2 regions of the Aneurinibacillus thermoaerophilus genome follow, and region 2 is predicted to be linked to the other one. Evidence: riboswitches for the same ligand, from Rfam matches in the RefSeq annotation. Region 2 holds a riboswitch; the other holds the start of a gene.

The links. A riboswitch is a leader RNA that binds a small molecule or an ion and turns the genes downstream of it on or off. The one in region 2 is predicted to bind cyclic di-GMP.
Region 1: another riboswitch for cyclic di-GMP. It lies ahead of K3F53_RS07445 (transposase); the one in region 2 lies ahead of K3F53_RS10790 (hypothetical protein).

The regions. Positions count from the first base shown of each region.
Region 1 is NZ_CP080764.1:1,397,505-1,401,723, reverse strand. It holds gene K3F53_RS07455 (acyltransferase family protein) at 1-1,041, shown strand, start outside; gene K3F53_RS07450 (hypothetical protein) at 1,133-1,345, opposite strand; gene K3F53_RS07445 (transposase) at 1,572-1,739, opposite strand; cyclic di-GMP riboswitch class I at 1,847-1,939, opposite strand; gene K3F53_RS07440 (S-layer homology domain-containing protein) at 2,292-3,356, shown strand; gene K3F53_RS07435 (DUF4855 domain-containing protein) at 3,381-4,219, opposite strand, start outside.
Region 2 is NZ_CP080764.1:2,083,725-2,087,943, reverse strand. It holds gene K3F53_RS10800 (sensor histidine kinase) at 1-315, opposite strand, end outside; gene K3F53_RS10795 (beta-ketoacyl synthase N-terminal-like domain-containing protein) at 347-1,543, opposite strand; cyclic di-GMP riboswitch class I at 1,945-2,029, shown strand; gene K3F53_RS10790 (hypothetical protein) at 2,038-2,352, shown strand; gene K3F53_RS10785 (glycosyltransferase family 2 protein) at 2,610-3,956, opposite strand.

The sequences.
Region 1 (4,219 bases), 690 kb from region 2:
AGACTTTTCTCTTCACTGTTTTTGATGCAACTGCTTTCTTCATTTCTTGTACTTGCCGGTCATTACACTGCGGATGTCGACGATTACATTGAGTGGACATTCTGGGAGACAGCTTTGAACCAGATTAGCCGTTACGGGACAGTGATTTTAGCAATTATTACTGGTTTTTTTACTGCACACAGTCTGGATGGAAAAAAATTTTCAGGCACACGCTTTTTTAAAGGAAAGCTAAAATACATCTATTTTCCTTTTCTGTTTGCCAGTGTGCTGTACTTTATTATTATGAAAAAGGGCATACCGACAAACGAAAAAGACTGGCAGGATGTTTTGACCGGTCAAACCGCAGGGCACCTGTACTTTATTTTTATGCTTTGCCAGTATTATGTATTCGCTTATCTTTTCCGCCGCTTAATTATGAAGAAAAACATTCTGTTGGTTATCACCCTTTTCTTTGTCATACAATATATGTATATTCATATAATTGCACATGGCTGGTTTGGTCTAGGTATACGTCATTTTTTACCGACTTGGATTTTTACATTGTATTTAGGACACTTACTGTACTGGTATCGTAAACCGATGTTTATGTTTATGGAAAAGCATAAAATTGTTCTTATTGGATTATTGGTTCTATCCGGATTTACTATGTACTTTTTCGTTATGTCATCTAAACTATATACAGCTAACCATCTAATATTTGTCTTAGCAACATTTGCGCTGCTCGTCTCCAGCGCGGCGATATTGCATTATATTGTGGATGCGTTGCACCTGCGCTTTCAGAAAGGTTTAACATTCTATATCTATTTACTACATCCAGCATTTATTATATACGCTAACAAGTTTATGGAAACGAACTTTACCATTGAATGGATTTTTCATCACAAAGCTATATCCGCGCTGTATATGCTGAGCATCTATGCAGTTACATTCGCTGTGTCGGCGATTTGTGCCCAATTGGTAAACCGCGGTTTCAGCTGGCTGACAAGCCAAAAACAAAAAAAAGCCACAAATGCAATTGGTGCGAGGAAACTTGATGGATAGACGATGCGCCACAAAACAAATCCTCCTGGAAAATTGCAGGAGGATTTGTTTTGTCGTACATTCTACACCCAAAGCAGGGCATTCGCCGTTTTTAATGAAATCTAATTTGCATCCCGTCTTCTATCCCATCGTCTATTTCGTAATGGTTTTCTGTTAAATATTCCTGAAACATTGTGTGCAACTGCCGTTCAATGAGACGATTGTTCTCCACCATTAATGCCTGCACAGCTTCTTTCATTTCTTCGATCGTAAAAGCGGCGGAAAGCCGTTCCGCGATTTGCTTGTTCGTAAGTCCAATGGCCACGGCTATCACCTCCGTTTTTACTGTACCCGAATCACATAAGAACCATCCGTGTTTTTATTAATACGTAGTATTTTAATACTTTAAACAACAGAAAATAAAAAGTTCTCCCCCTTGAGAGAACTTTTTATCATATAAGCAAAAAATAATGAATAGAACTAAAAATTCAGATAATACCATTGGAGTCCATTTTTTCAAAAAGCCAAAAGACAACGTGCGTGTTTATCCACTATTTATTTTGCGCCAGTGAATATTTTCCTTCCTTAAATTCGCGAACCCAGCGATAAATGATGCGGGAGTTTAAGCGATGTCTACGCGCGACTATACTTAAACTTTCTACCTCTAAAGCCTCTTTCACTACTTGATGTTTGAATTGGATAGAATATTGTCGTTTCATCTTTCGTCTCCTTTTTGTGTTTTTTTGAAAAGAAAATAAAAAAGGGCTCTTTCGTGCGCGAAACAGCCGTGGTTATATGCCTATTCATTTATTTATAACCCCAGCTTTTCGGCAACCCGGCTGCCATGGTTTATGCCAGCATAAACGGTAGGCCCGTGGCTTTGCGTCCCCACTTTTCAGTGGGTTTGCCATTATCGAAGCATGCATTTATATAACTTTACAGTCATTTATTACTATAACAAATTTATCAGTATTTGTCGATTATCATAGCTATAATGTTAAAAAAAATTAATATTATAGGCCTTATAGTCCAAAGTATGCATAAAAAAGATAGAATTGCAAGGAAAGGAAATGAATATTTTCTCTCATATTTTTTTTCATCCACACATATGACATAATTGCTCTTTGCAAAACATGTTTTGGTGTAGGGCCAAATATAAGGTAAAATATATAGAAAGTGGAGGAAAATAAGGTTGAAACAAACATTGGAATATATGAAGAGCCTAATATATGAATGCAACATATTTAGTACATAGAAAGGGAGAAGAGAAGATGACAACGCAAACAAACAAGATAAAGCTAAAAACCACCGCACTTATTCTCGCAGCTGGTATCATGGCTGCTTCCGCGCCTCCGGCCTACGCGCTGGACGCATCTGGTATATTTACCGACGTGCCGCGCGACCATTGGGCCTGGAAAAATGGAACCCTTCCCTGGGCGGCACAGGCCGGAATACTGAATGAAAAGCAGACCGAAACCTTTAATCCCGGCGAAGTGATTACAGAAGCTGAGTTTCTTACGATGATGATGCGCCTATTCCCTGACACGCGGGACAAGCTGGGAACAGGAACAACAGAGGAAGTATACGCGCTCGCGCGTGAATATAATCTTCCGGCAGCAGGCATAAACGATCCGGCCAAACGCGCTGACGCGCTGACACGTATCCAAGTTGCGCGCCTTTTCTCCGCTGCCGGCGGCCACCATTACGATGACGAAGGCGCTATCGCTTACATGTATGAGCACGGCATTACGAAAGGCATGGATGGTGAATCAACCATCGCAGGATACGGAAGTTCCCAAAAAGTCAGCCGAGTGGAAGCGGTTCAATTTCTAAAAATGGCCCACGACACTGGCATCGCATCCACCATGCAAAAAATGCCGGAACAACCGTCTTACAATCCTGCTGTCACCCGTTTCATTAGCAGCAGCCCTGAAACAGTAGTCGCAAACTTGCACAAAGCACAAAATGCTATCCTTCCCAAGCGGGGCCAAATTCGAGATTACAATGCGATCAATTTCTGGGCAAAACGTTTATATGAAACGTTTCAAAAAATAGAAGTGACGCATGACGGGACATTGCGCATCTACCTGCCTTCCCTTTCGGAACATCAAACGCTTATTTATCATGTTGCTTCAGACAAATGGTACAGCGGAGAAATTGCCGGAAATGCCCGGTCAAACGTACCTGCTTATCTGGAATTTCCAGCAAGCGCCGATTGGAGCGTTATGCTTATGGCCAAAGATCAAGGTACGATTGTCGGGGATATGTACTATGACACAGCTTCACAAACAATTGAAATCAACAACATTGTGATCCAAAAACACGTAAAAAAATAAGAGGGCCCATCGCCCTCTTTCTTTTTATTCTTCTTGTGACGGTGATAAAAGGTAGGCAAGTAGCTTTTCTTTCACATAGCCAAGTTTTTGTGAATTCCCATCATGGAAAAAGGCATCGATCGCTCCTTCCCCATCGTATACAAACACGCTTGGGTGTTCCGCACCCACAAGGCGACCTAGGTCAAGATACTCGTTTAATGCTCGCACGTATTTCGGATCCTCAAGCAGCTTCCAGTTCCACTCCAGCATCGTACCGGCTCCTGTTTGCCGAGCAATCGTATTTGTCTCTCCTAGCATATCCATGCCTGTGAAATTGTCTTTGCTGAAGTAATGGTTCGGCTGCATCCAGGCGAAGTCAAATCCGAGCGTTCTCCATTGTTCGGCACCTGCTGCCTGGAAATATGGCGCCCAATAAAATTTATATCCCTTCTTGCGCACGATTGTGCCGATTTCTTTCACAAACTCACGGTCTGAATCAGGAACGATTTCATTCGTCCAATAAAAGCCCACAAGCCGCAGCGCTTGTGGATTTTTTGCGTTCCACTGAGCAATGATCCGATCCATATACCCTTCCACCAGCGCGGTGCGCTGCACCGGATGCACCGTTCCTATCGGGTTCGGCAAACCGATGATAACATTTGTACGGTATGTAGAATCTTCCATATAAGCACGCGCTTTCAACGTTGCCTTCTCCAGCAAATCTACCTCTTTGCCAGGCGCGAAAATTTCTTCTACATACTTAGTAAGCGTCTCAGATGGATTCCCTTTCGTCGTATCGAACGTTTCAAAGCTATAGCCACGCTGTTCCTTGCCGACTGGACGAATAATAAACGTGTCAAAGAGCCAGTGCGGTTTTCCGTGCC
Region 2 (4,219 bases):
AATACTATGTGTTAGCTGGAGGAATGTTTCTCGATTCATTTCTTTTACTTCTCCAAAATAAAGCCCTACTTCATAGCCTGTTTTCTCCAGCTGTTGTAGCGCTTCTATATATTCCTCATTCTCTTTAAATAATATTCTCGCCACAGTAGTATATATTGAATATAAAGAAGTTCTATAGGCTTCAAGGTCTTCAATAACTTTATGGAAGTTTTCAGTTTTTTGTAGCATATTTTGAATATGCGCTTCGATCATGTTTGGAACTTTTTCGATAATTAAATACAACAATTTTTCTTTATCCTTATGTGTTTCAATCATTCGTTTTCCTTCCTCAGTAAGTATGAATTTTTTAAAATGGGTATTTAGAGATGAAAATAGCAGCATTATTTCCACCGTATCCATGAGAAGTAACAACAAAACTGTCAACTTCCGTTTGAATGGTATCATATACAATAGACAGTTCCGGATAATCCTCTCGAACCGCATTCACTGTACTAGGAATGAAATTCCGTTCCATTCCAATAAGAGAAGAAATCATTTGTGCTCCTGCACTTGCTCCAAACGTATGACCGGTTATACTTTTTATAGAAGTAATAGGAACATCTTTACCAAACAACTGCATATGGTTGATAGCTTCAATCCTATCGTTTTCTTTCATTCCAAGTGCCTGGCTATTGACATATGTAGGCTTTCTATGTTTAGTTACCTTTTCTAAATCACGAAGCAAATGTTTCCCTTCGCTGTCTGAAAAAAATATTCCTTTTCCATCGTTTGATGTACTGACCTCGTCAATGACACCTAAAATCTTTGTTCCCCTTTTCAGAGCGCTCGATTCTCTTTCAAGCACTAATACGCTTGCTCCTTCAGCGATGACAAATCCTCCGCTCTTTTTTGAAAATGGAACGCCCATCATATGTAGCTCTTTGTCTTGTGATAAACATCTTATTTTTCCGAAGGCATATATCACTGTTTTAGAAATAGGCGCATCGGCCCCCCCTACGATGCAGATGTCTAACTCGCCAGAACGCAAATACATAATGGCATCCTGGATGGCATCAATGCTTGCTGCGCATCCTGTGGCTACGGTTCTCGTAACTCCATTTACCCCTAGAAACTCTGCTATTGAAGAAGCTAAGCTATGATAATGGACGATCCCACATCCACTGACAGGCATATCTTTCAGATTATTCTGTTGGGCAAGAACGACAATCTCATCGTATCCTAGGGTTCCCCCTAAAGCCGTTCCGAGGAAAATTCCTGTTTTATATTGATCTAAATGGATATTTCCTGTCATTTGTAGCGCTTCCTTTGCGGCTGACATAGCCAGAAGACTGATCCTAGGGTATCTTCTATACTTTTTATTCTGTATTTCTGCTAATCTATCATGTACAACCCCGAATGCGATATTTTTTCCTTCCGTTCCTTCTCCTATGTAAAGGTCTAGAGCGCTTTTTCCCGTTAAAAGAGTATCGGCAAAGTGATTTACATTATATCCACCTGGAACTTTGATTCCATATCCTGTGATAACGACTTTCTCCCCTTTCACATATTATTCCTCCTTTGGAATTTAAATAAAATATACATAAATTTTATCTAAGAAAATAAGATCAGTAAACGATAATTTGGAACCCCATTTATCACTCACCATTTGTCCCCTTGAGTACATATTTGCATAGGATGGTCTATGTTTATAAATGTTACGAAGTAGACATAAAACTATTTTGAGTTAACCGCTCAATGATTTAGGGGGTATATGGTGCTGTTATATCTTTGATTAAATTAATCCGGGGATAAATGGCCTGATTTTTGATTGGATGGGCGCTGTTTTGAAATAGGGGGAGTATGATGATAGTATCAGAAGATAAGCGAAGGGGCCGTGTCAGATAGGTGCAATTTTTGCATGTCTTTATACCTATTATCGCTTTGTTTTTAGTGATAATATATTCCTGCTGAAAAAGGTAAACTTATTGAAAGATAAGGACGCAAAACTATAGGGGCTTCTATCTTTAAGATATGCCAGCCAGTTGCCAGGAGGAATATATGAGAAGAAAAATGTATCGAGTTGTTGATGCGATAGTGGATTTTTATAAACTTCTAGAGAAACACCATGATGAGTCACAGCATTATTATATCTTTACTAGTTTTTTTAAAGGTCTGCTTAGAGAGAAAGCGATTGGGGAAACATTACCAATAATAGAACTAATCACTATTCTTAAACATGAAAAACCAACCATATTTTTTACGATGAAAAAACAGAAGGAACATTGGTTAGATATCATTAGTAGTGTTGAATTGGATATTGAAGAAGCAAAAGAGAGAATTAAGCGTATGATAGACGAAAATAGTTTGAGATAAAATGTTAGAATGCCTACCATTGGAATTAGATTTCTCTGTAGTGTCATGTTAAAACATTGTCGGGGTATTTAGAGGAAGAGTGCAGCAAAAATAATAATGCCCCGCTGCCCATTTGGGTGGCGAGGCTTTGCTCTATAACCATCGGTATCAGCTACAGCTATCTTTTTTCTACATGATTCATTTTTTCCCGTCACATAAAGACGGTTATCATCTAGAGCGAAACTTTCAGCCCTGGGTGCTTTTGTAGAATGCAGCTGCTATTTCCATATCCTTTGTAGTTTGAACACTTCTTGTATATATCCATATGTTGAAACGGGTGACATAATCATTTGATAAAAAAGAACAAATAAAAGAAAACCGAGAAAGTTTTTACGAACTTTTAAATGTAAGGAGGTAAAAACATATTTTTTTTGAAAGAAATAAAGGAAACTATAGCTTATTAAAGTGAGAGGTAAAACGAGTAATGTCATAGGTCCAACAATCCAATAGTAACCGAACCATGCAAGAACAAGGCCAGGAATCCAAAAGAATGTGTATGCAAAGTCCAAATAAGGCATAATCAAATTAATAAAGGTTAAGTATTTTGTATATAGCTGGGGTTGTTCCCAGGGTTTAATTTCCTTTAGCCCTTCAATCATTCCTCTAGCCCAACGAGAGCGTTGACGAACAAAGTGTTTCAAACTGGTAGGTACTTCTGTAAAAGCTACTGCTAATGGTTCAAAATAAACTTTCCACCCTTTTTGTAAAAGTCTCCATGTTAAGACAATGTCCTCACCGATTGCATTAGGCCATCCCCCGATTTCTTTGAGGCATGAAGTTTTGTATATGCTATAGGCTCCTTGTGCAACAAGTGTTCCCTGATATAAACCCTGAAGCCGTTTAATAGAAGCAATTCCTAAAAAATAATCCCATTCCTGTATCTTTGTCCATATATTATCTCGACTATTTTTAACAAGAATAGAGCCTGCCACTGCACATATCTCTTCTGAACTACTTTTTATTCTGGCTACGATATAACGAATAGCGGATGGATGCAATAATGTATCTGCATCTAGTGTAATTACATATGGAGTCGTAACATATTGTAGTCCTTTGTTTAAAGCATGAAACTTTCCAGGATGCTCTTCGTGAAAAATTGCAATATCCAAGTCTAGTTCCTGTTTTGCTTTTAGTATTTCGGAAACAGTATTATCAGTTGAACCGTTATCAATAATCATCGTAGTTATTTTACCTTTATAATCTTGCTTTGAAAGATATCTTAATGTATTAAATATTTTTTCTTCTTCATTATAAGCAGCTATTAGAACGGTTACAGAATCGGTGGAAAACTCATTCTTGAACGGCGGCTGTCGATCAAAGACTAAGCTTGCAACAAGAAAAGCGTTCATATATCCTGGAATATATGAAATTCCTATAATAATGAGCAGAGCGAAAGGAAAAGAAATAATACTTGATAAATCCTTTAACCAAGGCATGGAAATATAAATGGAAAAGCACATCCACAAAAAAGCGATAAAATGACTTAGCCAAAATTTTGTACTTACAGGAATGTAAATTTTTTTTATTGTTTTAGTATTTGTATTAGAATGAATGTCTGGATGCATAGTACCTCTTGTAGGAAAACTTTATTTTTTATCTAATGAACTTGTTGAATCATTCTCAATCAGAAAAAACAAAAATTCGCCATTTTCTTATATGATGTAAGTACGATCAAACAACCATAAGAAAGGCGAACATACATAATCATACCACTTTATATTGAAAAAGAAAACCCATTCCTTATCTTTCATAACTTGTGGCTCAGCAGAACCGCTAAGGAAGATGGGGCGGCCTACAGCACCGAGATATACAGCGAAGAAGAAAGCGC